Regions from separate parts of the Pelomonas candidula genome, predicted to be linked through region 3. Evidence: predicted binding sites of a transcription regulator. Region 3 holds the regulator's gene; each other region holds the start of a gene.
The links. Region 3 encodes sigma-54, which starts transcription at its own class of promoters, with help from an activator protein. Its sites were predicted from a motif close to TGGCANGNAANCTGCTTT; they were not measured.

Region 1: the regulator sigma-54 is predicted to act here: its motif matches at 4,248-4,265, upstream of ACG04R_RS26370 (outer envelope protein).
Region 2: the regulator sigma-54 is predicted to act here: its motif matches at 4,342-4,359, upstream of glnA (type I glutamate--ammonia ligase).

Annotation. Positions count from the first base shown of each region.
Region 1 covers NZ_JBIGIC010000020.1:5,922-15,922, forward strand. The annotation lists gene ACG04R_RS26345 (ABC transporter ATP-binding protein) at 1-543, shown strand, start outside; gene ACG04R_RS26350 (cysteine hydrolase family protein) at 540-1,205, shown strand; gene atzF (allophanate hydrolase) at 1,202-3,019, shown strand; gene hpxZ (oxalurate catabolism protein HpxZ) at 3,019-3,453, shown strand; gene ACG04R_RS26365 (GntR family transcriptional regulator) at 3,450-4,142, shown strand; gene ACG04R_RS26370 (outer envelope protein) at 4,351-5,202, shown strand; gene ACG04R_RS26375 (ABC transporter ATP-binding protein) at 5,373-6,899, shown strand; gene ACG04R_RS26380 (ABC transporter permease) at 6,886-7,974, shown strand; gene ACG04R_RS26385 (ABC transporter permease) at 7,971-8,891, shown strand; gene ACG04R_RS26390 (BMP family ABC transporter substrate-binding protein) at 8,922-10,001, shown strand, end outside.
Region 2 covers NZ_JBIGIC010000004.1:319,674-329,674, forward strand. The annotation lists gene ACG04R_RS10260 (YncE family protein) at 1-695, shown strand, start outside; gene ACG04R_RS10265 (polysaccharide deacetylase family protein) at 838-1,614, shown strand; gene ACG04R_RS10270 (sterol desaturase family protein) at 1,614-2,573, shown strand; gene ACG04R_RS10275 (EI24 domain-containing protein) at 2,640-3,473, shown strand; gene ACG04R_RS10280 (competence/damage-inducible protein A) at 3,478-4,269, shown strand; gene glnA (type I glutamate--ammonia ligase) at 4,433-5,848, shown strand; gene ACG04R_RS10290 (hypothetical protein) at 5,990-6,487, shown strand; gene glnL (nitrogen regulation protein NR(II)) at 6,520-7,617, shown strand; gene ntrC (nitrogen regulation protein NR(I)) at 7,651-9,126, shown strand; gene ACG04R_RS10305 (DUF6985 domain-containing protein) at 9,261-9,887, opposite strand; gene ACG04R_RS10310 (bifunctional protein-serine/threonine kinase/phosphatase) at 9,884-10,001, opposite strand, start outside.
Region 3 covers NZ_JBIGIC010000003.1:361,636-371,636, reverse strand. The annotation lists gene ACG04R_RS07950 (hypothetical protein) at 1-107, shown strand, start outside; gene ACG04R_RS07945 (enoyl-CoA hydratase/isomerase family protein) at 104-862, shown strand; gene ACG04R_RS07940 (hypothetical protein) at 956-1,192, shown strand; gene ACG04R_RS07935 (16S rRNA (uracil(1498)-N(3))-methyltransferase) at 1,350-2,063, shown strand; gene ACG04R_RS07930 (MFS transporter) at 2,060-3,223, shown strand; gene ACG04R_RS07925 (hypothetical protein) at 3,205-3,711, opposite strand; gene ACG04R_RS07920 (THUMP domain-containing class I SAM-dependent RNA methyltransferase) at 3,701-4,981, opposite strand; gene ACG04R_RS07915 (alpha/beta hydrolase) at 5,038-5,907, shown strand; gene ACG04R_RS07910 (RNA polymerase factor sigma-54) at 6,151-7,647, opposite strand; gene lptB (LPS export ABC transporter ATP-binding protein) at 7,821-8,606, opposite strand; gene lptA (lipopolysaccharide transport periplasmic protein LptA) at 8,606-9,211, opposite strand; gene ACG04R_RS07895 (thiol:disulfide interchange protein DsbA/DsbL) at 9,257-9,919, opposite strand; gene ACG04R_RS07890 (thiol:disulfide interchange protein DsbA/DsbL) at 9,922-10,001, opposite strand, start outside.

The DNA.
Region 1 (10,001 bases), on a different contig from region 3:
AACCGCGCGCGCAAGGTGCGCAGCCTGCCTGAGGAGCCGCTGGCCAACGCCTGCGTCGGCGCCTTGAGCGTCGCGCAGAACATGGCGCTGCGCAGCTTCGATGAGCTGCCCTGGTCGCGCGGCGGCCTGGTGCGCTGGGGCGCGCTGCGCGAGCGGGCCTGCGACTGGATCGCCGAGTACGGCGTGAAGACGCAGGGCGAACGCGCGGCCATCCGCACGCTGTCGGGCGGCAACGTGCAGCGCGCCGTGCTGGCGCGCGAGCTGGCCGGCGACGCCGAGCTGCTGCTGGTCAGCAACCCGGTCTTCGGGCTGGACTTCGCCGCCGTCGCCGAGATCCACGGCCGCCTCATCGCCGCGCGCAACCGCGGTGCCGCCGTGCTGCTCGTCAGCGAAGACCTGGACGAGCTGCTCACGCTAGCGGACCGCATCGTCGTCATGAGCGAAGGCCGCATCGTGCACGACGTGCCGGCGGCGCAAGCCACGCGGCAGTCGCTCGGCGCCTTCATGGGCGGCAAGGGGCACGGCGCGGAGGAGCACGCATGATCACGCTCGCCACCGCCCAGCCCTTCCCCTACAGCTTCGACCCGACGCACACCGCGCTGGTCGTCATCGACATGCAGCGCGACTTCGTCGAGCCCGGCGGCTTCGGTGCCAGCCTGGGCAACGACGTGACGCAGCTGCAGGCCATCGTGCCGGCGCTGCGCCGCCTGCTCGAGGCATGGCGTGCCGCCGGCGGCCTCGTCCTGCACACCCGCGAGGCGCACAAACCCGACCTCAGCGACTGCCCGCCGTCCAAGCGGCTGCGCGGCAACCCGTCGCTGCGCATCGGCGACGCCGGGCCCATGGGCCGGCTGCTCGTGGCCGGCGAGCCCGGCGCCGAAATCATCCCGGAGCTGGTGCCCTGGCCCGGCGAGCTGGTCGTGGACAAGCCCGGCAAGGGCATGTTCTACGGCACCGACGTGGACGAGCTGCTGCGCGGGCGCGGCATCACGCACCTGCTGTTCACCGGCGTGACGACCGAGGTCTGCGTGCAGACCTCGATGCGTGAGGCCAACGACCGCGGCTACGAGTGCCTGCTGGTCGAGGACGGCACCGCCAGCTACTTCCCCGAGTTCAAGGCTGCCGCGCTGGCCATGCTGACGGCGCAGGGCGCCATCGTCGGCTGGTCGACCCCTTCCAGTGCCTTGATCGAGGCCCTCGCATGACGCAACCGCTGCACACCATCGCCGACTGGCAGGCCGCCTACGCCGGCGGCGCCGAACCGAACACGCTGCTGACGGCGCTGCTGGCCCGGCTGGACGCAGCCGACACCGCGTGGATTCACCGCTGCACGCCCGAGCAGCTCGCAGCCCAGCTCGCCGCGCTGCCGCCGCGCGGCCCCGCCACGCCGCTGTGGGGCGTGCCGCTGGCGGTGAAGGACAACATCGACGTGGCCGGCATGCCCACCACCGCTGCCTGCCCAGCGTTCACCTTCCAGCCGGAACACTCCGCCACGGCCGTGCAGCGGCTGCAGGCGGCCGGCGCCATCGTCGTCGGCAAGACCAACCTGGACCAGTTCGCCACCGGCCTGGTCGGCACGCGCTCGCCGTACGGCGAGGTGCCCAACACCTTCGATGCGCGCTTCGTCAGCGGCGGCTCCAGCTCGGGCTCGGCCTCGGTCGTCGCGCGCGGCCTCGTGCCGCTGGCGCTGGGCACCGACACGGCCGGCTCGGGCCGCGTGCCGGCCGGCCTCAACAACCTCGTGGGCCTGAAGCCCACGCCCGGCAGCGTGCCGATGCGCGGCGTGCTGCCCGCCTGCCGCACGCTGGACGTCGTCAGCGTGTTCGCGCTGACGGTGGCCGACGCGGCGCTGGCCTGGTCGATCTTCGAAGGCGCCGAGGCCGACGAGCCGCGCTTCAACGTCGCCGCGCCGCGCCCGCCCTGGCTGGGTGGCACGCGCCCCGCGCTGCGCCTGGGCGTGCCGCACGAGTCCGGCTGCGACGCCGCGCTCGGCTGGCCCGCGGCCTTCGAGCAAGCGCAGGCCCGCGCTGCCGAACTCGGTGCCGAGCTGGTGCCGCTGGACTTCGCGCCACTGTTCGAACTGGCGCGACTGCTGTACGACGGCCCCTGGGTGGCCGAGCGACTCAGCGTCGTCGACACGCTACTGGCCAGCAACCCGGCCGCGCTGGACCCGACGGTGGCGTCCATCATCGGCAAGGGCCTCGGCGTGGACGCGGTGGCCGCGTTCCGCGGCCGCTACCGGCTTGAGACGCTTCGCGTCCAGCTGCAGACTCTGTGGCAGCAGGTGGATGCGCTGCTGGTGCCCACCGCGCCCACCTGCCCCACGCGCGCCGCCGTCGCCGCAGAGCCGGTGCTGCGCAACAGCGAGCTGGGCCGTTACACCAACTTCGTCAACCTGCTGGGCTGGTCGGCCCTGGCGCTGCCGAGCTGCATGCCGGCGGGCGCCTCCCCGCTGCCGTTCGGCGTCACGCTGATCGCGCCGGGCGGTGCCGATGCGGCACTGGTGGACTTCGGCCTGCGCTGGGAGACCGCCGCGCGGCTGCCGCTGGGTGCGCACCTGCGAGATGCGTACGCGGCAGACCGCGCCGTACAAGCCCTGCCCCGTGCCGAGCCGACGCTGCTGCTGGCCGTCGTCGGCGCGCACCTGCAAGGCCTGCCGCTGCACGGCCAGTTGCTGGAGCGCGGTGCGCGTCTGCATGCCCGCACGCAGACGACGGCGCGCTACCGGCTGCACGCGCTGCCCGGCAGCGTGCCACCCAAGCCCGGCCTCGCGCGCACGCCTGACGGCGAGCCGGGCCACGCCATCGCCGTCGAGGTCTACGAGCTGCCGCAGGCCACCATCGGCTCGCTGCTCGAGCTGATCCCGCCGCCGCTGGGCCTGGGCAACGTCGAGCTGGCCGACGGCCGCTGGGTCAAGGGCTTCATCTGCGAAGGCGCGGCACTGCGCGGCGCGCCCGACATCAGCCACCACGGCGGCTGGCGCGCCTTCGTCGCCAGCACCTCGGGAGCCACGGCGTGATGGACCCGGCGAGCTTCGACCACCCCGCCGTGCTGGCGGAGATGGCTGCCGTGTTCGAGGCCTACGAGCAGGCGCTGATGACCAACGACGTGGCCGCGCTGAACGCCTTCTTCTGGCAGGACGCGCGCGTCACGCGCTACGGCATCGCCGACCGGCAGTGGGGCATCGCCGAACTGGAGGCCTACCGTGCCAACACGCCCGCGCCCACGTTCACGCGGCGGCTGGAGCATCTGCGGCTGCACGCCTTCGGGCCCGACATGGCCGTGGCCCAGGTCGAGTTCGTGCGCAGCGACACACCGCTGCGTGGCTTCCAGTCACAGACCTGGCTGCGCCTGCCAGAGGGCTGGCGCATCGTCGCCGCGCACGTCAGCATGATCCCCTTCCCCGCCGGGCCAACAATCGCCAGGCCAGAGACTCTTTTGCCCACGACGTGACCAAGCCGGAATCCATCACCCTCGCCGAAAGCCCGTCGCTGGCCGACCAGGCCTACGGCCAGCTCAAGCAGCTGATCTTCGACTTCGCGCTGATGCCGGGTGACCGTGTCTCCGAGACCGAGCTGGCGCAGCGCATCGTCGTCAGCCGCACGCCGCTGCGCGCGGCGCTGCAGCGGCTGGAGCGTGAGGGCTTCCTGAAGCTGCTGCCGCGGCTGGGCTGGCAGGTGGCGCCGCTGGACTTCGACGTGATGGACGAGCTGTACGACCTGCGCACGCTGATCGAGTGCGACGCGGCCCGCCACCTGGCCGAGAGCGAGCAACGCCCGGAGCTGCGGCAACTGGCCGACATCTGGCTGGTGCCGCCGGCCGAGCGGCTGGAGGACGCGGCCGAGGTCGGCGCGCTCGACGAACGCTTCCACGCGATGCTGGTGCAGGGCAGCGGCAACCGCGAGATGGCCCGCGTGCACAAGGAAATCACGGAGCGCATCCGCATCATCCGGCGGCTGGACTTCACAAAGCCGGCGCGCGTCGAGGCCACCTACGACGAGCATGCGCGCATCCTGCGCGCCATCACGCGCCGCCGCGCGGACGAGGCCCAGCGCCTGCTGCGCGCCCACATCCAGCAGAGCAAGCTCGAGGTGCGCCACATCACGCTGGACATGCTCTACCGCGCGAGGCGGGACAGCTGATGTCGTCGCGCGCCGCCTTCGCATCGCCATGGGGCCGCGCGCACCAGCAGCGCGCCGTCGTGCGCCATCGTGCGACGCCAGGCCGCAGCGCGGCGCACCGGCCAGTGGCACATGACTTGCTCAAAGCCCGTCATGCCGAGCTGCGCGGCGCCAGCCCGTCAACAAGTCATTTCACGCTTCGTCCATCCACCCACCTAGGAGCCCTGCCTTGAAACCGACCACGCGCCTGCTTGCCATCACCGTCGCCGCCCTTGCCGCCAGCGCAGCCCAAGCGGCCGACTGGGCCGACACCTCCATCGGCTACCGCTACGGCACCAAGTTCGCCGAGCCCTTCGGCAGCAACGACATCAAGAAGAGCATCGTCGACCTGAACCACGCCAGCGGCTACACCTACGGCACGAACTTCCTCAACGTCGACCTGCTGCTGTCCGACAAGACCGACCCCTCCAGCCCCAACTCGGGCAGCGGTGCGAGCGAGGTCTACATCGTCTACCGCCACACGCTGGACTTCGGCAAGATCACCGGCAGCAAGATCGAGTTCGGCCCGGTGCGTGGCGTCGGCCTGACCGGCGGCTTCGACGCCAACGTGAAAGTGGACGCCGGCTACAACTCGCGCAAGCGCATGCTGGTGCTGGGCCCCACGCTGATGATGGACGTGCCCGGCTTCCTGAACGTCAGCCTGCTGCTGCTGAAGGAAAGCAACGCGCCGTACAACAAGTTCACCAGCACGGCCACGCCGCGCTACGACTACAAGACCCACGCGATGCTGACCGCGGCCTGGGGCATTCCCCTGGGCAAGCTTCCCTTGGCCTTCGAGGGCTTCGCGAACTACATTGCGAGCAAGGGCACGAACGAGTTCGGCGGCCCGACGGCGCCGGAGTTCAACTTCGACGGCCAGATCATGTACGACGTCGGCGCCGCCGCCGGCGCACCGGGGAAGTTCAAGGTGGGCTTCGAGTACCAGTACTGGCGCAACAAGTTCGGCAACCCGGCCAGTGGCCCCGCCGGCAGCGGCGCCACGGCCAAGACGCCGATGATCAGGGCCGAATATCACTTTTAACCCCTCGCCCAATCTCGCCGCGCTGAACGCGGGCGAGCTTGGTCGGTCCCCCGAGGGGGCGGCGATGCTTGCGGCATTGAGCCGCAAGCATCGCCAAAGCGGGCCGGCTTGGGAGCGGCCCGGCGCTCGGCCCGAAACTACGAAGCCCCACCGCCAGCTGACGAGTACGAATGACCAGACTTGAACTGATCGGCATCAGCAAGCAGTACCCCGGCGTCAAGGCCAACGACGGCGTCCACCTCAAGGTGGCGCCGGGCCAGATCCACGCCATCCTTGGCGAGAACGGCGCGGGCAAGTCGACGCTGATGAAGATCATCTACGGCGCGGTGCGGCCGGATGCCGGGCAGGTCGCGTGGAACGGCCGCGAGGTCGGCGTGGCCAGCCCGGCGCAGGCTCGCGCGCTGGGCATCAGCATGGTCTACCAGCACTTCTCGCTGTTCGACACGCTGACCGCCGCCGAGAACATCTGGCTGGGGCTGGACAAGTCGCTGTCGCTGGCCGAGGTGACCGAGCAGACGCGTGCTGTGTCTGCCGCCTACGGCCTGCACGTGGACCCGGCACGGCCGGTGCACACGCTCAGCGTCGGCGAACGCCAGCGCGTCGAGATCATCCGCGCGCTGCTGACCAAGCCGCAGTTGCTGATCCTCGACGAGCCCACCTCGGTGCTGACGCCGCAGGCCGTCGAGAGCCTGTTCGTCACGCTGCGCCAGCTGAGCAGCGAGGGCTGCTCCATCCTCTACATCAGCCACAAGCTGCACGAGATCCGCTCGCTGTGCCACCACTGCACGGTGCTGCGCGGCGGTCGCGTTGTCGGTGAGGTGGACCCGCAGCAGGAGAGCAACGCAAGCCTGTCGCGGCTGATGATCGGCGCCGACGCGCCGGTGCTGACTGCGCGCGAGGGCCGCGCCGGTGCGCCGGTGCTGCGCGTCGCCGGGCTAGACCTTGAACAACAAGACCCGTTCGGCGTCACGCTGAAGGGCATCGGCCTGACGGTCAACGCCGGCGAAATCGTCGGCGTGGCCGGCGTGTCGGGCAACGGCCAGCAGGAGCTGCTCGCCGCGTTGTCGGGCGAAGACCCGCGCGCGGCGGCCGGCAGCATCCAGCTGTTCGACCAGGACATCGCGCGCGCATCACCCGGACGCCGCCGCGCCGCCGGGCTGCACTTCGTGCCCGAGGAACGGCTGGGCCGCGGCGCGGTGCCGACGCTGTCGCTGGCGATGAACACGCTGCTGACGCGCACCGAAGCGGTGTCGCGCAGCGGCTGGATTCGCACCGGGCAGGCGCGGCAACTGGCGGTGAAGCTGATCGACGGCTTCCGAGTGAAGGCGCCGGGGCCGGACGCGCCGGCACGCACGCTGTCGGGCGGCAACCTGCAGAAGTTCATCGTCGGCCGCGAGATCGACGCCAACCCCAAGCTGCTCATCATTGCGCAGCCCACCTGGGGCGTAGACGTCGGCGCGGCCGCGCAGATCCGCGGCGAGCTGCTGCGGCTGCGCAACCAGGGCTGCGCGCTGCTCGTGTTCAGCGAGGAGCTGGACGAGCTGTTCGAGCTGTGCGACCGGCTGATGGTCATCGCGCAGGGCCGGCTGTCGCCGTCGGTGCCCATCGCGCAGGCGACGCGAGAGCAGGTCGGCGAATGGATGTCCGGGCTGTGGCCCACGACAGCGAACACGGAGGCCGCCGATGTTCAAGCTTGAGCCGCGCGCGCAGACCTCGCTGGCACTGGCCGTCGCCGCGCCGCTGCTGGCGCTGGCCATCACGGTGTTGATCGGTATCGTGCTTTTCACCGCCCTGGGCAAAGACCCCGTGCAGGCGCTGCGGCTGTTCTTCGTCGAACCGCTGAAGGACGGCCGTGCGCTGTCGGAGCTGAGCATCAAGGCGGTGCCGCTGGCGCTGATCGCCCTCGGCCTGGCGGTGTGCTTCCGCGCCAACATCTGGAACATCGGCGCCGAGGGCCAGTTCGTGCTCGGCGCCCTGGGCGCCGGCTGGGTCGCGATGCAGGCCGGGCCGGCCACGTCGGCATGGTTCGTCGTGCCGGTGCTGCTGGGCGGTGTCGTCGGCGGCATGCTGTGGGCCGGCGTCGTCGCGCTGCTGCGCGACCGCTTCAACACCAACGAGATCCTCGTCAGCCTGATGCTGGTCTACGTGGCCGGGCTGCTGCTGAACTACCTCGTCTACGGACCGTGGAAGGACCCGGACGGCTACAACTTCCCGCAAACCGTCCTGTTCGCCGCGGCGACGCGGCTGCCGCGCCTCGTCAGCGGGTTGCGCATGAACGTGGGCGTCGTCATCGCGCTGCTGGCGGTCGTCGCGTTCGCGGTGTTCCAGTTCCGCACCTACCGCGGCTATGCGCTGACGGTGGGCGGCATCGCGCCGGCTGCGGCTCGCTACGCGGGCTTCTCGTCGCGCAGCGCGTTGTGGACGGCCCTGCTGCTGTCCGGCGGCATGGCGGGACTGGCCGGCGCGCTGGAGGTGGCCGGTCCACTGGGCCAGCTGACGCCCTACGTGCCGGTGGGCTACGGCTTCGCGGCCATCATCGTGGCCTTCGTCGGCCGGCTGCACCCGGTGGGCATCGTGTTCTCGTCGGTGCTGATGAGCATGTTCTACATCGGCGGCGAGCTGGCGCAGAGCCGGCTGGGCCTGCCCAAGGCGTTGACCAGCGTGTTCCAGGGCCTGCTGCTGTTCACGCTGCTGGCCTGCGACCACGGGCTGCAGTACCGCATGCGCTGGGTGGCGGCGGCCAAGGCGCGGGCGGCGGGAGCGACCGCATGAATGAGATCGCGCTGCTGATCGCTGCGACGCTGAGCGCCGGCACCGTGCTCGCCATCGCCGGCCTGGGCCTTCTCATCAACGAGCGCGCCGGCATCGTCAACCTGGGCGCCGAGGGGCTGATGCTGGTGGCCGCCATCGCCGGCTTCGCGACCGCCGTGAACACGGGCTCGGACGTGCTGGGCTTCCTGGCCGGCATGGCCGCGGGCGCGGCACTGTCCCTGGTGCTCGGGCTGCTGGTGATCTGGCTCAACACCAACCAGTACGCCACCGGCCTGGCGCTGAGCCTGTTCGGCGCCGGCTTCTCGGCCTTCGTCGGTACCTCGTACACGCAGCAGCGGCTGTCGGAGCGGGATCACTTCGCCATTCCCGGCCTGGCCGACCTGCCCGTGATCGGCAAGGCGCTGTTCGCGCACCACCCGGTGGTCTACCTCGCCATCGCGCTCGCCGTGGCGCTGCATGTCTTCCTGTACCGCAGCCGCGCCGGTCTCGTGCTGCGCGCGGTGGGCGAGTCACCCGAGTCGGCCCACGCACTGGGCTATCCGGTGCGGCGCATCCGGCTCGCGGCGGTGTGCGCGGGCGGCGCGCTGTGCGGGCTGGCGGGGGCTTACCTGTCCATCATCTACACGCCGCTGTGGGTGGAAGGCATGGTGGCCGGCAAGGGCTGGATCGCGCTGGCGCTGACCACCTTCGCCACCTGGCGGCCGGCCCGCGTGCTGCTGGGCGCCTACCTGTTCGGCGGCGTCACGATGCTGCAGTTCCACCTGCAGAGCGAGGGCATCGACATCCCCACGCATTGGCTCAGCATGCTGCCCTACCTGTCCACCATCGCGGTGCTGGTGCTGATCTCGCGCAACCCGGCGTGGATCAAGGCCAACATGCCCGCGTCGCTCGGCAAGCCCTTCAAACCCGGTCACTAGTCCCCACGCTCACCCCCTCAGGAGAAAAGCATGACATCCATCGCCACCCGCCGGACCTTTGCGTTGGCTGCACTGGCCGCTGCCGCCGCACTCGCGGGCTGCTCGAAGAAGGACGACGAGGTTGCGGCCTCGCCGCCGGCCGCGTCCGCCGCCCCGGCCAAGCCCGAGCCGCTGAAGATCGCCTTCGCCTATGTCGGCCCCGTGGGCGACGGCGGCTGGACCTTTGCGCACGACAACGCCCGCAAGGCGCTGGAGAAGGAATTCGGCGACAAGATCGTGACCACCTTCGTCGAGAAGGTGCCCGAGGCCGCCGACGCCGAGCGCGTGTTCAACGACCTCGTCGGCCAGGGCAACAAGTTGATCTTCGGCACAACCTTCGGCTACATGGAGCCCCTGCTCAAGGTCGCCGCCGATCACAAGGACGTCAAGTTCGAGCACGCCACCGGCTACAAGACGGCCGAGAACCTGCGCACCTACGACAGCCGCACCTACGAGGGCGCCTACCTCGCCGGCGTCATCGCGGGCTCGATGACGAAGACCAACACCATCGGTGTCGTGGGCTCCATTCCCATCCCCGAGGTCATCCGCAACATCAACAGCTTCACGCTGGGCGCGCAGAGCGTGAACCCCAAGATCAAGACCAAGGTGGTCTGGGTCAACGAGTGGTTCGACCCGCCGAAGGAAACCGAGGCCGCCACGGCGCTGATCAACGGCGGTGCCGACGTGCTGATGCAGAACACCGACTCCGCCGCCGTGCTGAAGACCGCCGAGGAGAAAGGCAAGCGCGCCTTCGGCTGGGACTCCGACATGAAGGCCTATGGCCCCAAGGCCCACCTGGGCTCGGCCGTCATCAACTGGGCGCCGTACTACATCAAGGCCACGCACGACGCGCTGGACGGCAGCTGGGCCACCGGCAAGGCCTGGTGGGGCGTGAAGGAAGGCGCCATCGACATCGTCTCCATCGCCGACGATGTGCCGGCCGAGGCCAAGGCCAAGGTCGAGCAGGTCAAGGCCGGCCTGAAGGACGGCAGCTTCTCGATCTGGAAGGGCCCCATCGTCGACAACACCGGGAAGGAAGTCCTCGCGAAGGACGCCATCGCGGATGATGCG
Region 2 (10,001 bases), on a different contig from region 3:
CCTACCACCTGCGCTTCTCGCCCGACATGAAGTGGTTCGTAACGGCGTCCAACCGGCTCGACTACGTCAGCCTCTACCGCTGGCAGGGCAGCGAGGCCCAGGAGCCGCTGCAACTCGTCAAGCGCATCCCCGCGCCCAAGACGCCCAGCCACCTGAATATCGACAGCAAGAGCACGGTGGTCTATGCCAGCCTGCAGGACAGCAGCGAGCTGCTCGCCATCGACCTGGCGACGCAGACCGTGCGCTGGAAGCAGCCGGTCGGCAAGCTGCCGGCCGACATCTTCCTGACGCCGGACGACAAGTTCCTGCTGGTCGCGCTGACGGGCGACAAGTTCGTCGAGGTCTGGGACGTGTCGGGCAAGCTGCCCCAGCTCGTCAAGCGCCTCCCGACCGGGGACGGTACGCACTCCTTCCGTGGCTGGGGTGACAAGCGCCATGTCCTCGTCAGCAACCGCGCCGGCAACACCATCAGCAAGATCGACTACAGCAACCTCACGGTCGTTGACCAGTTCCCCGGCCCCTCGGGCCCGGACGACATGGAAGTGCTGGGCGACGGCAAGACCCTGCTCGTGACGTCGCGCTGGGCCGGCAAGCTCACCGAGATCGACACGACGACGCACAAGGTCGTGCGCCAGGTGAAAGTCGGCAAGTCGCCCCACGGTCTGTGGACGCTGGATCACCAGCCGCGCCAATAGACATGGTGCCCCTCGTCCAAGGAGTACCTTGGCCGGTCCCCCGCGGGGACGGCGATGCTTGCGGCGTTGAGCCGCAAGCTCATCGCCATGGCGGGCCGGCTTGGGAGCGGCCCGGCGCTCGGCCCGGTAAAAGAAAACAAACATGAAAGCTTGGCTCCTGGCGCTTGCGGTCGGCACGGCCGCGGCGCAGCCGGCTTGCGACAAGCCGGTCTACCTCACGTTCGACACCGGCCACATGGGCGTGGCGCCGCTGATCGCCGAGACGCTTCAGCGCCACAACGCGAAGGCGACGTTCTTCCTCGCCAACGAGCCCACGAAGACCGGCGGCACGACGCTGGACGACAGCTGGGCGCCCTGGTGGCGCGAGCGCGTCGCCGAGGGCCATGACTTCGGCGCCCACACCTGGGACCACGACGTGTTCCTGGAGGACCTGCCCGATGCCGACGGCAAGGTCACGCGCTTCCGGTTCCGCACGCAGGCGGGCATCAACCCGCCGGTTGTGCGGGAGCTGACGGCGGAGCAGTACTGCGAGAGCTTGAAGAAGGTCGCCACGCGCTTCACGGCGATGACGGGCAAGGCCCTGGCGCCCATCTTCCGCGCGCCGGCAGGCCGCACGTCCGCGGCGCTGCTGAACGCGGCCAAGGCCTGCGGCTTCACGCACGTGGGCTGGAGCCGTGCCGGCTTCCTCGGCGACGAGCTGCCCAGCCAGACCCACCCCAACGCGCAGTTGCTGGAGAAGGCGCTGCGCGACATCAAGCCCGGCGACATCCTCATCGCCCACCTGGGCATCTGGGAGCGGCAGGACCCCTGGGCGCCTGCGGTGCTGGAGCCGCTGATGACGGGGCTGGAGCAGCGCGGCATGTGCTTCGCGCCGCTGCGCGATCATCCGAGGTACGCGCCCCTCTTCAAGAAGCCGTGATCGACTGGATCTCCAACCTCTTCGACAGCCTGCAACTGGCGCTGTACGAGAACGTCGTGCAGCCGGTCGTCTTCGGCCTGGGCTTCGGCAACCTGCTGGAAGATGCCTTCGATGCGACGGGCTGGCTGCTGTGGGGCTTCATCCAGGTCGCCGTGCTGCTGCTGGGCATCCGCCTGCTCGAGAAGCGCTGGCCCGTCGAGCCGGTGGCCGACCGTGCGGCCGTGCGCACCGACGTCATCTACACGCTGATCCACCGCCTGGGCCTGGTGCGGCTGGTGATGTTCTTCACCATCGAGCCGGCCTGGGATGCCATCGCCGGCCAGTTGCGCCTGGCGGGCCTGCCGACCTGGCAACTGGACGCCATGTGGCCCGGCGTGACGGACATCGCCTGGATCAGCCTGCTGCTTTACCTCGTCGTCTTCGACTTCGTCGGCTACTGGCTGCACCGCGCCCAGCATCAATTCAACTGGTGGTGGGCCCTGCACAGCCTGCACCACAGCCAACGCCAGATGACGATGTGGAGCGACAACCGCAACCACCTGCTGGACGACGTCATCATCGCCACGGCGTTCGCGCTGCTGGCCCGCCTCATCGGCGTGGAGCCCGGCCAGTTCGTCGCCATCACCGTCATCACGCAGTTGCTGGAGAGCCTGCAGCACGCCAACCTGCGGCTGAGCTTCGGTGCGGTCGGCGAGCGGCTGCTGATCAGCCCGCGCTTCCACCGGCTGCACCACAGCATCGGCATCGGCCACGAGACCAACGGCCGCGGCACGCTGGGCGGCCACAACTTCGGCGTGCTGCTGCCGGTGTGGGACATGCTGTTCCGAACCAGCAGCTTCGCGAACCGCTTCGACGCCACCGGCGTGCGCGACCAGCTGCCCGACGAGGGCGGGCGCGACTACGGCCGCGGCTTCTGGCGCCAGCAATGGCTGGGGCTGAGGCGGCTCGTCGGGCGCTGACACGGGGCCGGTCGCCGGCGGGTACCTTCAGTCACGGCGCTGCCGGCCGGGGATACTCGCTCCCCGATGAACAGCTTGATCGATTCCTTCTGGCGCGCCGTCGCCTACTGCCTGCACCCGCGCGTCATCGGCCTGTCGCTGCTGCCCCTGGTTGTCTCGGGCGTTCTGGTGTTCGGCTTCATGTTCTTCTTCTGGGAAGGCGCCATCGCGGCCGTGCGCTCGACGCTGGAGAGCTGGATGCTCGTCGAGAGCCTGCTGCACTGGCTGGACTCGTTCGGCCTGCAGTCCTTCCGCAGCGCGCTGGCGGCCATCGTCGTGCTGGCCGGTGTGCTGCCGGTCGTCATCCTGCTGAGCCTGTTGATGGTCGCGCTGTGCATGACGCCGGCCATCGTGCGGCTGGTGGCCGAGCGGCGCTTCCCGCTGCTGGAGAAGAAGCGTGGTGGCACGCTGGCGCAGAGCATCGCCGCGTCGCTGGGCGCCACGTTGCTGGCACTCGTGCTCATCGTGCTGTCGATGCCGCTGTGGCTGATCCCGCCGCTGGTGATGGTGCTGCCGCCGCTGATCTGGGGCTGGCTGACCTACCGCGTGTTCGGCTTCGACGTGTTAGCCGAGCACGCCTCGGCCGACGAGCGCCGCGGCATCCTGAAGGAGCACCGCATCCCCATGCTGACCATGGGCGTCATCTGCGGCTACCTGGGGGCCGTGCCCTCGCTGATCTGGGCCATCTCGGGCGTGACGGGCATCATCTTCGCGCCCTTCGTCGTGCTGGTCGCGATCTGGCTCTACACGCTGGTGTTCGCCTTCTCCACCGCCTGGTTCACGCACTACGCGCTCGCGGCCCTGCAGGCGCGGCGGGCCGGCGAGCCGGTCGTCATCTCCGAAGTTCTCCCCGAGGCCTGAAGTCATGCAAGTCGGTCTGATCATCATTGGCGACGAAATCCTGTCCGGCAAGCGCAAGGACTCGCACCTCGCGAAGTTCATCGAGCTGCTGACCGAGCGCGGCATGCAGCTGAGCTGGGCGCAGTACCTGGGCGACGACCGGGAGCAGCTGACCGCCAGACTGCGCGAGGCCTTCGCCAGCGGCGACCTCGTCGTCAGCTGCGGCGGCATCGGCGCGACGCCGGACGACCACACCCGCCAGGCTGCCGCCGCCGCGCTTGGCCAGCCGCTGGCGCTGCATCCCGAGGCCCGAGAGCTGATCTGGCAACGCATCCAGCAGATGGCGGCCGAGCAGGGGCAGACGGTCACGCAGGATCACCCGGATTCGGTGCGCCGCTTCGAGATGGGCGTGTTCCCCGAGGGCGCAGGCATCGTTCCCAACCCCTTCAACAAGATTCCGGGTTTCTTCGTCGGCAACGCCCACTTCGTGCCGGGCTTCCCCGTCATGGCCCATCCGATGATGGCCTGGGTGCTGGATCGCTACCCGCAGCTGCATCGGAAGGTCGGTGTCATCGAGCGCTCGCTGATCGTCCAGGGTGCCATGGAAGCCAGCCTCACGCCTCTGATGGAGCGCGTCGAGAGCCAGTTCGCCGGCATCAAGGTTTTCAGCCTGCCGAGCGTCGATCACCCGCAGTGGGGGCGCTGTATCGAGCTGGGTGTGAAGGGTGACGCCGAACGGCTCGAAGCCGCCTATTCCGCACTAAAACAGGGCGTGATCCAGTTTGGTGCATCAATCAGCACGGAGCTGGTGCGTTAGAACCCTGGCGGTAACCACCCCCGCAACGATAATGTTTCGAGCAGCCAAGCTGCAACCCATGTCGGTGCATGCTGGCATGCAAACTGCTTTGCTTTCCCCCGTGGCTGAAGCGCGTGTGCGCTCTCAGCGGCAACCACCCCCCTCGATCCCGTAGGAGCAATTGATGGCCAAGACCGTCGCCGATGTGATGAACCTGGTGAAGGAGAACGAAGTCAAGTTCGTCGACTTCCGCTTCACCGATACCCGTGGCAAGGAACAGCACGTCACCGTGCCGGTGTCCCATTTCGATGAAGACAAGTTCACGTCGGGCCACGCCTTCGACGGTTCCTCGATCGCCGGCTGGAAGGGCATCGAAGCGTCGGACATGCTGCTCATGCCCGATCCCAACACGGCCAACGTCGACCCCTTCTTCGAAGAGCCGACGCTGATCCTGACCTGCGACGTCATCGACCCGACCGATGGCAAGGCCTATGAGCGCGACCCGCGCTCGCTGGCCAAGCGCGCCGAGGCCTACCTGAAGTCGTCCGGCCTGGGCGACACCGCCTACTTCGGCCCGGAACCCGAATTCTTCGTGTTCGACAGCGTCCGCTGGGGCAACGAAATGTCCGGCTCGTTCTTCAAGATCGAATCGGAAGAAGGCGCCTGGAACTCCTCCAAGGAATACGAGCACGGCAACAGCGGCTACCGTCCCACCGTCAAGGGCGGCTACTTCCCCGTGCCCCCGGTCGACAGCGGCCAGGACATGCGCTCGGAGATGTGCCTGATCCTTGAACAGATGGGCATCCCCGTCGAAGTTCACCACCACGAAGTGGCGAACGCCGGCCAGATGGAAATCGGCACGAAGTTCAGCTCGCTGGTCGAGCGCGCCGACTGGACGCAGCTGCAGAAGTACATCGTCCAGAACGTCGCCCACGCCTACGGCAAGACCGCGACCTTCATGCCCAAGCCCCTGGTGGGCGACAACGGCTCCGGCATGCACGTTCACCAGTCCGTCTGGAAGGACGGCAAGAACCTGTTCGCCGGTGATGGCTACGCCGGCCTGAGCGACTTCGCGCTGTACTACATCGGCGGCATCATCAAGCACGCCCGCGCGCTGAACGCCATCACCAACCCCGGCACCAACAGCTACAAGCGTCTGGTCCCCGGCTTCGAAGCCCCGGTCAAGCTGGCCTACTCGGCCAAGAACCGCTCGGCCTCGATCCGCATTCCGTACGTCGCGAACCCCAAGGGCCGCCGCGTCGAAGCGCGCTTCCCGGACCCCTCCGCCAACCCCTACCTGGCCTTCGCAGCGCTGCTGATGGCCGGTCTGGACGGCGTGGAAAACAAGATCCATCCGGGCGAAGCCGCCACGAAGGACCTGTACCACCTGCCGCCGGAAGAAGACGCGAAGATCCCGACCGTCTGCCACAGCCTCGACCAGGCCCTGGACTACCTGGACAAGGACCGCGCGTTCCTGACCAAGGGTGGCGTGTTCACCGATGCCTACATCGACGCCTACATCGACCTGAAGATGCAGGAAGTGACCCGCTTCCGCATGGCCACGCACCCGGTCGAGTTCGACATGTACTACGCGCTGTGATGGCCCAAGGCAGCAAGCTTGCTGCCGCCCGCCAGGGCCGCAGCTTCAACGCTGCCTTGTTCATCCCCAGCAAAGGGGGCCGCAGCTGCGGCCCCTTTTTCATGGTCACTGCACCTGCTGCTCCTGGTCCACAATGCCGCCATGCTGAACCGACTGCTGGCCCCGTTGTTCGCCACCGCGCTTGTCGTTGCCAGCCTGGGCGCGCAAGCCCAGGGCACGGTCTACCGCTGCCCCGGCCCGCCGGTGCTGTACACCGATGCGCTGTCCGCCAAGGAGGCCAGCGACAAGGGCTGCCGCACGATCGAGGGCACGCCCATCACCGTCGTGCAGACCGCCAGGCCACGCCCCGCCGCGCCGGCCGCGGAAGGAGCGCGCGGTGCTGAGAGCCGTGTCGACGCCGGCCAGCAGCGCGTGCGCGACGACGAACGCCGCCGCGTGCTGCAGAACGAGCTGCGCCAGGCCGAGGACCGCCTCGCCAGTGCGCAGAAGGAATTCAACAACGGCCAGGGCGAACGCCGCGGCGACGAGCGCAACTACCAGCGCTACCTCGACCGCATGGCCGAGCTCAAGGACAACATCGCCCGCTACGAGGCCGATGTGCAAGCGCTCAAGCGCGAGATCGCCAAACTTCCCTCCTAGGGCGCCTGGCGCCATGGGAGTTCCCAAGCGCCATGACTGATACCCCCTTGCTGCCGGCCGAGTTTGCCGGCCTGGACCTGCTGGCGACGATGGTCGTCGTCGTCAGCGCCGACGGCGAATGCCTGTTCGCCAACGCGGCCTTCGAGAACACCATGCGGCTGTCGCGCCGCGCCGTGCAGAAGGCCCAGCTGCCCGACTGGTTCGATGACGGCCAGCGCCTCATCGACACGCTGGCCGGCGTGGCCGCCAACCAGTACTCCAGCAGCCGCTTCGACGCCGTGCTGCGCCGTGGTGCCTGGGCCCACGAGGACGGCCTGCCGGTCCACGTCATCGTGTCGCAACTGGACGCGGCCGACGACGGAACGCCGCGCGTGCTGGTCGAGCTGATCGAGATCGCCCAACTGACCCGCCAGGACCGCGACGAACGCAATCTCGACCAGGTGCAGGCCACCAAGGAACTCACGCGCAACCTGGCGCACGAGATCAAGAACCCGCTGGGCGGCATCCGCGGCGCGGCACAACTGCTGGCGCTGGAACTGCAGGACGACAACCCCGAGCTGACCGAGTACACGCAGGTCATCGTCCACGAGGTCGACCGGCTGCAGAGCCTCGTCGACCGGCTGCTCGCGCCGCACCGCAAGGCGCAGGTCGTCGGCGACGTCAACATCCACGAGATCTGCGAGCGCGTGCGGGCACTGGTGCTCATCGAGCATCCGAAGGGCCTCGTCATCCAGCGCGACTACGACACCTCGCTGCCCGACTTCCGCGGCGACCGTGAGCAGCTGATCCAGATGGTGTTGAACATCGTGCAGAACGCCGCTCAGGTGCTGGGTTCGCGCATCGCCGCCGGTGACGCGCAGATCGCGCTGCGCACTCGCGTCGCCCGCCAGGTCACGATCGGCAAGCAGCGCTGGCGCTTGGCACTGGAATTGCATATCGAGGACAACGGTCCCGGCGTCCCCGCCGAGATCCGGGATCGCATCTTCTTCCCCCTGGTCTCAGGACGAGAAGGCGGCTCGGGCCTCGGACTCACGCTTGCACAGACGATCGCCCAGCAACACCAAGGCATGATCGACTGCGAAAGCGAGCCGGGCCTGACGAACTTTCGAATCACGCTGCCGTTGCCCTAACCCACAAGGTGTGGGGTGCGGCTGAGGAACCTCATGAAATCCATCTGGGTTGTAGACGACGACCACTCGATCCGCTTCGTGCTCGAGAAGGCCCTGGCCCGCGAAGGGCTGCCGGTGCGCAGCTTCAGCAATGCGCGCGACATGCTCGCCGCGCTGGAAGACGACTCGCCGCAGGTGCTCGTCTCCGACATCCGCATGCCGGGCGGCTCGGGGCTGGAGCTGCTGGCCAAGGTGAAGGCGCGCCTGCCGGCGCTGCCCGTCATCATCATGACGGCCTACTCCGACCTCGACAGCGCCGTGTCCGCCTTCCAGGGCGGCGCGTTCGAGTACCTGCCCAAGCCTTTCGACCTGCCGCGCGCCGTTGAGCTGATCCGCCGCGCGCAGGAAGAAAGCCAGCGCGAGGCCGGCGCCCAGGAGGCAGCTGCCGAAGTGCCCGAGATGCTGGGCCAGGCGCCGGCGATGCAGGACGTGTTCCGCGCCATCGGCCGGTTATCGCAGAGCAACGTGACGGTCATGATCACGGGCGAGAGCGGCTCGGGCAAGGAACTCGTCGCCCGCGCGCTGCACAAGCACAGCCCGCGTGGCGAAGGCCCGTTCGTCGCCATCAACACCGCGGCCATCCCCAAGGACCTGCTGGAGAGCGAACTCTTCGGCCACGAGCGCGGCGCCTTCACCGGCGCACAGGCCTCGCGGCGCGGCCGCTTCGAGCAGGCCGACGGCGGCACGCTCTTCCTCGACGAAATCGGCGACATGCCGTTCGAGTTGCAGACCCGCCTGCTGCGCGTGCTGTCCGACGGGCAGTTCTACCGCGTCGGCGGCCACAGCCCGATGCGCAGCAACGTGCGCGTCATCGCCGCCACCCACCAGAACCTGGAAGAGCGCGTGCGCCAGGGCGTGTTCCGCGAGGACTTGTTCCACCGCCTCAACGTCATCCGCCTGCGCCTGCCGCCGCTGCGCGAGCGCAAGGAAGACGTGCCCGCACTGGCCCGCCACTTCCTGCAGCGCAGCGCGACGGAGCTGGGCGTCGAACCCAAGCGCCTGAGCGACGCCGCGCTGGCCGTGCTGAGCAACTTCGAGTTCCCCGGCAACGTGCGCCAGCTGGAGAACATCTGCCACTGGCTCAGCGTCATGGCGCCCAGCCAGGTCGTCGAGCCCAAGGACCTGCCGGACGAACTGCAGCCCGGCTACGTGCCGGCGCCCTCGGTGTCAGCGCTGGCGAGCACGCCCACGACGCTGCAGCCCAGCGCCGCCGCGCCGCTGCCCGCCGCCGCGCCCGCCAGCACCAGCAGCGGCGAAGGCTGGCTGGCCGACATGGCCGCCGACGCCCGCGCCCGCCTGGCCGCCGGCGAGACGGACGTGTGGGACGCGCTGACCAAGCGCTTCGAGGCCCAGCTCATCCTGACCGCGCTGGACATCACCCGCGGCCGCCGCATCGAAGCCGCGCAGAAGCTCGGCATCGGGCGGAACACGATCACGCGGAAGATTCAGGAACTCGGGCTGGACGTCTGACGTCCAAGCCGGGCCGCACGTCGTAGGTTGGGGTGAGCGAGGCGAACCCCAACATCGAGACGGCACACCGAATCAGGTGATGCACCCCATCGCGGGAGGCGTTGGGGTTCACTACGTTCACCTCGACCTACGGGCTACGCGTCCTTGTAGACGACATTCTCAAGGGCGCTGTCGGCATAGGCGTCGCTGTTCGTAAGGTGGCCATCGTAGGGGCCTACCTTGGTGACCTCCGAGCCATTCTTCAGAACGATTTGAAGCCCATGCTCGGGCTCCCAATCGCAGTTGCACTCGATGGACACGTAGACACCTTTGTCTCCGTAAGCGCGGCGCGAAACCATTGGCTCGCTGCCCAGCTGAATGTGCTGCCAAACATCTTTAGGCGCAGCGATGGACACGTACTCAGGGTCGTCAGGTGACCAGTACGAATTCATGTCTTGGTAGTACCTGAAGATGTGGCGCGACGCCTTTTGCAAGATGTCGCGTTCCCCCTCCAAGAGATTAGCTATTGCAACGTGAAAGTCGCCAGGGTTGTCATCTTCAGCGTAACCATCGACCAATACGAAGCACTCTCTGCCTAGCATTGGCACGGCGACAAAGTCGCAGCTGCGATACCAGCCGAATTGAGAGTCGAGATGAACTTCGCCGAGGCCGGGAATATGCATGGTGGCAGTCGTGGTCGTGAGAGGGGTAGATGCCTTCTGTTTGCGCATTTTGGTGGAAGCTTTATCTTCGTCCAACTGCACGCGCGCAGCGGTCTTCAACGTCCGCTGATCCGCAGCCCAATCAGCACCACCGTCGCCACCCCAAACGCCACCGTCAGCCCTCGCCAGAACAGCAGCGGATGCCGCTGCTGCAGCGGTGTTCGGTCCCGCGTC
Region 3 (10,001 bases):
AGTCCCAGGCGCTGCGTGAGTTGGCCGAGGCGGAGCGGGGTGCGACCTTCGCTCGGCTGAACGACGGCTACGCCTGGCACAACCGCGTGGCGAGGCGGCGCGCGTGAGCGGCTACGCTCCATCGCTGGAGGTGGCCGCCGGTGTCGCCCGCATCACGCTGCGCCGGCCGCGCCAGGCCAACCGCCTGACGGTGGACGACCTCGCCACGCTGCGCGGCTTCATCGCAGACGTGAATGCGAACGACGCCGTGCGTGTGCTGGTGCTGGCTGGCGAGGGGCGGCATTTCTGCAGCGGCTTCGACCTGGGCGCACTGGTTGCCGTGGACGCCGGCGCGCGCTTCGGCGAACTGGCTGATGCGCTGGAGGCGGCCCGGCCCATCACCGTGGCGCGGCTGCACGGCGGTGTCTACGGCGGCGCGGCCGACCTGGCGCTGGCCTGCGACTTCCGCCTGGGCGCGCCGGCCGTGGAGCTGTTCATCCCGGCGGCGCGTGTGGGCCTGCATTTCTACGCCGGCGGGTTGCGCCGCTTCGTCGAGCGGCTGGGGCTCGCGACGGCCAAGCAGGTGCTGCTGGCAGGCCGCACGCTGGACGCGGCGGCGCTGCTGGCCCGGGGCTATCTGGACCAGCTGCTGCCCGACGTCGACACGCTGGACGCCGCGCTCGCGGCGCTGACGACCGAACTGCTGGCCATGGCACCGCTGTCATTGCTGCCGATGAAGCAGCACCTGAACGCCATCGCCGCGGGGCGGGTCGATGAGCAGCAGCTTGCGGCCGACATCCTGAGAGCGCGCGACTCGCAGGATTTGCTCGAAGGACAGGCCGCCTGGGCGGCAAAAAGGCCGGCTCATTTCAAGGGGTGTTGAAAGCCCTAGGCCGGGTCTTTCCGACATGGTGGAAAATACAGGGCCCGTGCGCCTGTCTGGCGCTACCTCTTACAACTCTTCGACAGGACCAGCGTGGCCAAAGAAACCACCAAGACCACCATCGAAGCGGATGGTCTGCGCTACCGCTCCAAAGCCCCGGGCTCGCCCTTCGCGGCGACCTCCTCTTTCGGCGCAGCAACGATGTCGTGCTTCCTCTGCGGCAAGCATCGCCCCCGCGCGATGCTGAAGTCCAAGAAGCTGCTCGGCAAATCCCAGCCCGTGTGCTCGCCGTCCTGCAAGGAGCTGGACGCGCAGATCGCCGCTAAATAGTTGACCCCTCGTCCAGTCCTGCGCCGCTGAACGCGGGCAGGCCTGACCGATCCCCCGAGGGGACGACGATGCTCGCGGGGCGTGCCCCGCTCGCACATCGCCAGACGGGCCTGCTTGGGAGCAGCCCGGCGCTCGGCCCGAAAAAGGCACTACGGCCTTGCCTCGATTCTTTGTTGACACCCCGTTGGTCCAGCCTGGCGAGATTTCTTTGCCGGCGGGAGCTGCGCGCCATGTGCAGGTGCTGCGGCTGCAGCCGGGCGACGAGCTGACGCTGTTCGACGGCAGCGGCCCCGAATGGCAGGCCGAGGTCACGGCGATGGGGCGCAGCGAGGTGCGGGTGGATCTGCTCGCGGCCGAACAGCCTCAACGTGAACTTTCACGTGCGGTGACGCTGGCCGTCGTCATGCCGGCCAACGACCGCATGGACTTTCTCGTCGAGAAGGCCACCGAGCTGGGCGCCGCGGCGCTGCAGCCGCTGGTGGGCGAACGATCGGTGCTGCGCCTGTCGGGCGAGCGTGCCGACAAGAAGCGCTCGCACTGGCAGGGCGTTGCCATCGCGGCGGCCGAGCAGAGCGGACGCACGGTGCCGCTGCGCGTCGAGCCGGTGCTGCTGCTGGCGGCCTGGCTGGCGGCGTTGCCGGCGCCCGTCGACGACGAATGGCGCGGGCTGCTGAGCCCGCGGGCGGCGTCGCCGTTGGCGGCGTTCCCGCAGCGACGCGCGCTGTTCCTCAGCGGTCCCGAAGGTGGCTTGAGCGACGCCGAAGAGGACGCTGCGCGTGCGCGCGGCTTCTCGGCCGTCTCGCTGGGGCCCCGCGTGCTGCGAGCCGACACGGCACCGCTGGCCGTGCTGTCCTGGCTGGCGCTGTCTTGAACCGCAAGCTCGCGCTGCTGGTCCTCGCGCAGGGCCTCTTTCTCACCAACAACATCTGCCTCGTGGCCATCAATGGCCTCGTCGGTCTCGCGCTGGCGCCCGTGCCGTGGATGGCGACGCTGCCGATCTGCGCCTACGTCGGCGGCGGCGCGCTGATGGCGCGCCTGGTGGGGCGTCATCAGCTGCGCTTCGGGCGTCGGCGCGGCTTCCAGATCGGCCTGCTCGTCGGCATCGCCAGCAGCTCGCTGGCGCTGTGGAGCGTGACGCACCAGCAGTTCTGGGGCGTCGTCACGGCGACGCTGGTGGGTGGCTACTACAGTGCCAACGCGGCGCTCTACCGTTTCGCGGCAACCGAGATCGTCGCGCCGGGCAAGCGCGAGGCGGCCATCTCGTGGGTGCTGGGCGGCGGCTGTCTGGGCGCCTTTATTGGCCCGACGCTGGCGCGCGAGAGCAGGGACCTGCTGGTGGCGCCGTTCGCGGGCGCCTACCTGCTGTTGATCGGCGTTGCGCTGATGGGGCTGGTGCTGATCTCGCTGATCGACTTCCCGCCGCTGACCCGGCCGGCGCCCGGCGCCGGAGGCCGTTCGACCCGCGAGCTGGTGCGCCAGCCCGTCTTCCTCGTCGCGCTGGCGGCGAGTGCGCTTGGTTACGGCGTCATGAGTCTGTTGATGTCCGCCACGCCGATCGCGATGGGGCAGTGCGGCCTGCCATTCGGCGACGCGGGCCTTGTGCTGCAGTGGCATGTGCTGGGCATGTTCGTGCCGAGCTTCTTCACCGGGCCGCTGATCCGCCGCGTGGGCGTGTTGCCGGTGATGGCGACGGGCGTGCTGCTGAACCTCGGCTGCGTCATGTTCGCGCTGTCGGGGCAGGACCTGGATCACTTCCTCGGCGCGCTGTTCCTGCTGGGCGTTGGCTGGAACTTCCTCTACATCGGCGGCACGACGCTGTTCACGCAGGCCTACCGGCCCGAGGAGAAGACGCGCGCGCAGGGGCTGATGGACACGGGCGTCTACGCGACGATGACGCTGACGTCGTTCTCGTCCGGGGCGTTGGTCACGACCGGCGGCTGGCGGTGGATGAACTGGGCCAGCCTCGTGCCCATCGCGCTGTGCGCGGCGGCGCTGGCCTGGCTGGCCATCGGTCAGCGCGCGTCGCGCTGAAGGTATTCGGCCGCCATGCGCGCGGCCAGTTCCTCGGTCTTCATGCGCAGCACGGCGGCCGGCGGCAGTTCGCGTTGCGTGACAAACGACGGTGTGCCAAAGCGCAGGCCCACGACGGCGCCGCCGTCGCCGATCTCAGGCAGCAGCGGGTAGGCACGCAGGCGCAGCACCAGCGTGCCCTGGTCGTCGGTGAACACCGCCGTCTCGACCAGCGTGCGGCAGCCCTGCTGGTCAGCCTGCTTCAGCAGCGTGCGGCCGATGGCCTGCACGTCGGTCTGCGCGCTGGCCATCGTCAGCGGATAGGCATGCTGCTGGTCGTGGCCGTCGAGCGCGTCGACGACGGCGGTGTTGAAGCGCTGGTTGATGTCGTCCCAGTCCGGGCCGCCCAGCTGCCGCAGGTTGCGTCCCTGGCCGAACACCACGCGACAGTCTGCGTGGGCGGCGACGGCGGCGATTGCCAGCGCGGCGGCGATCAGCTCACGCTGCATCGCCGTCCGCGGCGGGCTTGCGGGCCGAGCCCTTGACGAGGTCGAAGCGGAACAGCCGGCATTCGATGGGGCCGTTCCACATCGGCACGCGACGGGTTTCCTTCAGCCGCATCTTGCTCGGCAGCTTCATGTCGGGGCTGAGCATCCAGGCCGTCCAGCCGGCGGGGTTCTCGGTGTACTGGCGCTTCCAGTGAGCGGCCAGACGCGGGAAGAAGTCGTCGCCCGCATCCCTTTCCTCGCTGCCGCCTGCGTCGCGCGTCATCGCCGCCTTGCCTCGCACCTCGATGCGCTCGCCGTAGGGCGGGTTCATGACGATGGCGCCAGGCATGCCGTCCGGCAGCTGCGGTGCGGGGCGCTCCAGTGCGTCACCGCCATTGAACTGGATGTACTGCGCGACGCCCGCGCGCTCGGCGTTGCGGCGCGCGAAGTCGACCATGCGGAAGGCCACGTCGCTGGCGTAGATGGGCACGGCCGGCGGGTGGATGCGCGCGCGGGCGGCCTGGGCCATCTCGCCCCAAACCGCTTTCAGGGCAGGCGTGGAAAACGCGATCTGCCGCTCGAACGCGAAACGGCGCAGCAGGCCGGGGGCGGAGTCGCAGGCGATCAGCGCGGCCTCGATGGGGATGGTGCCGGAGCCGCAGCAGGGGTCGTGCAGCGCGCCCCCTGTTTCGGCCGTGCCGCGCCAGCCGGCGGCGGCCAGCATCGCAGCGGCGAGCGTTTCCTTCAGCGGCGCGTCACCCTTGTCGACACGCCAGCCGCGCTTGAACAGCGGCTCGCCGGAGGTGTCCACGTAGATGGCCGCGCGCTCGGGGCCGACGTGCAGCAGCACGGGCAGGTCGGGCGAGTGCGTGTCCACGCTGGGGCGCTCGCCGGTGTGCTCGCGCAGCTGGTCGCAGATGGCGTCCTTGATGCGCAGCGTCGTGAAGTTCAGGCTCTTTAGCGGCGAGCGCTGGGCGACGGTGTCGACACGGATGGTGTGGCGCGGCGTGATCCAGTCGCGCCAGTCGACGCGGCGGGCCAGCGAATAGAGGTCTTCCTCGTGACGGTACGGGCCTTCGATCAGCTCGACCAGCACGCGCTGCGCGAGGCGGCTTTCGAGGTTGATGCGCAGCACGTCCTCGGCCGTGCCGATCAGGCCGCAGCCACCGCGCAAGGCTTCGACCTTGCTGCGCACGCCGGGCGGCAGGAAACGTTTGAGTTCCTCTTCCAGCAGCGGTTCGACGCCACCGGGGCAGGATACGAAGAGGGATAACTTGTTGGGCAGGCTCACCCGGGCATTGTCGCCGCCCCTAAACTGGATAGCGTTATCCACGGCTCAACCCTGCCATGAAGCGACTCGTCCTGACCCTGGCCCTCGTGTTCGGCGCGCTGCAGGCGCAGGCTGCCGACCCGGCACCGGCCTACCCGCCGCACAGCATCCCGAACACCTTGCTGCGCGCGCTGCCGAAGAACGCCAATGGCCGCACCTATCAGCTGCACATCCACCTGCCGGCCTCGTTCGCCAAGGAGCCCGGGCGCCGCTACCCGGTGCTCTACGTGACCGACGGCTACTGGGACTTCCCGACCGTCGTCAGTTCGTACAACAACCTGAACTACGACAAGGTCGTGCCGGAGTTCATCACCGTGGGCCTGGGCTATGCCGGCGATAACCTCGACTACGGCGAGCTGCGCAACTGGGAACTGTCTCCTGTGCGCGACAACCCGCTGAGCGACAGCAGCGGCAACGCCGACAAGTTCCTCGCCTCGCTGGAGAAGGACATCTTCCCGCTGGTGGAGCGCGAGTACCGCGGCGACCCGGCGCAGCGCTACCTGGCCGGCAGCTCACTGGGCGGGCTGTTCACGCTGTATGCGATGTACGCCAGGCCCGATCTGTTCAAGGGCTACATCGCGGCCAGCCCGGCGGTGGTCGTCGGCAACGACTGGATCATCGGCCAGGCCAAGGCCTATGCCGCGACGGGCAAGCCCATCAAGGCGCGGCTGTATGTGACCGGCGCCGAGAACGAATGGCCCGCTTTCTTCGCCGGCATCCAGCGCTACCAGGCGCTGCTGCCGACGCTGAAGCACCCGGAACTGGTGTATCAAACCCGCGTCATCGACGGCGAGCGGCATGCGGGCACCAAGGCGGAAAGCTACACGCGCGGCATGCGCTTCGTGTTCGAGCCGCTGGCACCGGAGACGGGGAAGTCGAAGGATTGAGCCGCCATCCGGGCGACTGAACGTCGTATTTCGGGCTGAGCGCCGGGCCGCTCACAAGCCGACCCCTCTGGCGACGTGCTTGCGGCTCGATGCCGTAGGCATCGCCGTCCCCTCGGGGGCTGAGGCCGGACACAGAGCGTCCAGTGGACGGCCTGAGCCTGCCGAAGCTCTGCGGCGCCGCCGCGGAGTGGTCCCGGTCAGGCCTGCCGGCGTTCAGCGGCACGCGACTGGGCGAGGGGCGCGCTACAGCGCCTTGCGCAAATTCGCCGGCGCGATCTTCATGCCTTCGCGGTACTTGGCCACCGTGCGCCGCGCGCACTGGATGCCCTGCTCCTCGAGCATGGCCGCGAGGGCGCTGTCGGACAGCGGCTTCTTGGTGTCCTCCGCGGCGACGAACTGCTTGATCAGCGCGCGCACGGCCGTGCTGGACGCCTCGCCGCCGGCTTCCGTGCTCAGGCCCGAGCCGAAGAAGTACTTCAGCTCGAACGTGCCCCAGCTCGTCGCCATGTACTTGGCCGTCGTCACGCGCGAGATGGTGGACTCGTGCAGGCCCAGCTCGTCGGCGATCTCGCGCAGCACGAGCGGCTTCATCGCCAGTTCGCCGTGCGTGAAGAAGCCGCGCTGGCGCTCGACGATGGCCTGGCTGACGCGCAGGATGGTGTCGAAGCGCTGCTGGATGTTCTTGATGAACCAGCGCGCCTCCTGCAGCTGCCCGCCCAGCGGCGAGTTGCTGATGCCGCCGCGCGTGGCGCGCAGTGCGTTGGCGTAGAGCTCGTTGATGCGCAGCTTGGGCGCCACCTCGGGGTTGAGCATCACGCGGAACTCGCGGCCCACCTTGCGCACGATGACGTCGGGCACGATGGCCGCGGCGGCGCCTTGCGCGAAGCGGCGGCCGGGCTTGGGCTCCAGCTGCGTGATCATGACCTGCGCTTCGCGCAGCAGTGCCTCGTCGGCGCCGGTCTCGCTCATCAGGCGGCGCATGTCGCGCCGGGCCAGCAGCTCCAGATGACTCTTGCAGATCAGGATGGCGATGACCTGCGCCGGGCTCCTGGGCTGGGTGCGCAGTTGCAGCACCAGGCATTCGGACAGGTCGCGCGCGGCGATGCCGGCCGGGTCCAGGCTCTGCAGCAGCCGCAGAGCGATGCGCAGGTGGTCCAGCAGTTCCTCGCGATCCTCATCGTCATCGGGCGCCAGCGCGGCGGCGATGTCCTCGATGGGGTCTTCGAGGTAGCCGTCCTCGTTCAGCGACTCGATCAGCACCTGCACGGCGGCACGGTCCTCGGGCGACAGGCTCTTGCCGGCCAGCTGCTGGGCCAGGTGCTCGGCCAGCGTCGTCTCGGCGGATTCCTGGCTCTCGCGCTCGCCATCGTCGTCGCCCATGCCGGCGCCGCTGCTGCTGGGCAGCTCGCGGATGCCGTCGAAGTCGTCGCGCTCGGTGCCGTTCTCCCAGTCCTCGCGCTCGGTGCCGCCGAAGTCCTCGGCGCTCAGCTCGGGCGCGTCGCCGCCCTCGGACTCGCCGGCCGAGGCCTCGGTGCCGCTCTCTGCCGGTGCGTTGGTGGCCAGCTCGGGGGCACTGACGGTGAACTCCTCCTCGGTGTCCAGCAGCGGGTTCGTGGCCAGCATCTGCTCGACTTCCTGGTGCAGCTCCAGCGTCGACAGCTGCAGCAGGCGGATGGATTGCTGCAGTTGGGGCGTCAGCGCCAGGTGCTGACTGAGGCGTACCTGGAGGGTCTGCTTCATGGTGCGCAGCCTGCGTGTGGCGCATTCGGGCCGAGCGCCGGGCCGCTCCCAAGCCGGCCCGCGCTGGCGATGTGCTTGCGGCTCGATGCCGCAAGCATCGCCGTCCCCTCGGGGGACCGACCGGACTCGCTCGCATTCAGCGACGCGAGGATGGGCGAGGGGCTCACCATCCTCTACATCCTGAAGTTTTCGCCGAGGTAGACCTTGCGCACGTCGGCGTTGGCCACGATCTCGTCGGGCGTGCCCTCCGCGAGCACGGCGCCCTCGCTGATGATGTAGGCGCGGTCGCAGATGCCCAGCGTCTCGCGGACGTTGTGGTCCGTGATCAGCACCCCGATGCCGCGGCCCTTCAGGAAGCCGATGATGCGCTGGATCTCCAGCACGGCGATCGGGTCGACGCCGGCGAAGGGCTCGTCCAGCAGGATGAAGCGCGGCTGCGTGGCCAGCGCCCGGGCGATCTCGACGCGGCGGCGCTCGCCGCCCGACAGCGCGGGCGCGGGGCTGTCGCGCAGGCCTTCGATGGACAGGTCGTGCAGCAGGCCGTTGAGCAGCTCGTCGATGCGCGCCTTGCCGAGCGCGCGGCCCTTGTCGTCCTGCTGCAGCTCCAGCACCGCGCGGATGTTCTGCTCGACGGTGAGTTTGCGGAAGATGGAGGCTTCCTGCGGCAGGTAGCTCAGGCCCAGCCGTGCGCGCTGGTGGATGGGCAGGCGCTGCACTTCGGCGCCGTCGATGCGGATGACGCCGGCGTCCGAGCGCACCAGGCCCACGATCATGTAGAAGCTGGTCGTCTTGCCGGCGCCGTTGGGGCCCAGCAGGCCCACGACCTCACCGCAGTCCACGCGCACGTGCACGTCCTTGACGACCTTGCGGACGCCGTAGGTCTTGGCCAGGCCCTCGGCTTCGAGCCGGCTGCCGCAGGCGGCCGAACCGGCCGGCGAACGGGTGGACGCCTCGTCCATCACGAAGACTTGCCCGGCTGCAGCGTCGTCGACGGCTTCAGCGGCAGGGCCGCAGGCGGCGCGGACGCAGCGTCGTCGCCCGGCTGCGCGCGCGGCATCATGACGATGCGGGTGCGGCCGTTCGGGTTGGGCGAGGCGCTGCCGCCCTCCAGCGTGAAGACCTCGGTGCGGCTGTCGTAGACGATGACGGCGCCCGAAACCTGCTCCGCCACGGCGGTGCCACGGGCGCGGCGCACCTCGGCGTTGCCGATGAAGCGCACGGTCTCCGTGCGGGTGTCGTATTCCAGCTGCTCGGCCTGGCCCTCGATGGACTCGCCGGGCGTGTCGCGCCCCTGGCGGAAGCTGACCGGCTGGCCGGCGACCCCGCTGGCGGACAGCTGGTAGTAGCCGTCCGGCGTCTCGCGCACGTAGACCTTCTCGGCGCGCAGCATCAGGCTGCCGCGCGTGATGACGACGTTGCCCTGCAGCTCGGTGCGCTGGTTGACGTTGTCAATCTGGCCCGGCTTGTCCGACGACAGCGTGAACGGCTTGAGTCGGTCGGCCTTCTCCGCCTGGGCGGCGAAGGTGGCGATCGCGAGGACGAGCGGGATCAGGTGGCGGGGCATGGCGGCACGGAAGTTGCAGGCCATTCTAGGGGCCTGCAACCGCGCTCAGCCTTTCCCTCGCGACAACTTGATCAGGAAATCCGCGACGGCCAGCGCCGCCTGTCCGTTGGCGGCTTCGCTCTGGCTGGGCTCGCCGGCCAGGCCGGGACCGGTGCGGTAGCGGCCGCCAATGACCAGCGTCGGCACGCTGTCTGCGCCGGCAAGTTCGGCCATCTTCTGGCCCTGGGCCAGCTTGCCCTGCACGCCGAAGGACGAGAAGGCCTGCTTGAACTTGGCCTGGTCCACACCCAGCTTGCCAACGAGATCCACGACGCCGGCTTCATCCGTCGCGTCGATGCCCATGCGGTGGAAGGCGTTGAAGATGCCGGCGTGCACGGTGGGCGTCAGGGCGCCCATGGCCTCCAGCGCGTAGAACATGCGCGCGTGCAGCTTGAGCATGGCCTGCTGGCCCACCGGGATGCGGCGGAACGTCACGTCGGGCGGCAGCCGGTGCAGCCAGTCGCCCAGCAGCGGGTCGAACGCGAAGCAGTGCGGGCACTTGTAGAAGAAGAACTCGATGACCTCGACCTTGCCCGGCGCGCCGGGCAGCGGCTGGGCCAGGCGCTGGTAGTGTCGGCCCTCGACGGGCCCGCCCTGGGCCCAGGCGGCCGGCGTGGTGGAGGCAAGCCCGGCCGCAGCCAGGGTGAGGGTGGCGTCACGACGCTTCATGGTCAGGCCTTGGCGCGAATGCGCTGGATGAGGAAATCGGCAATCTGCAGCGCGCGCTGGCCCAGCTCCTGCTCGGTGGCGC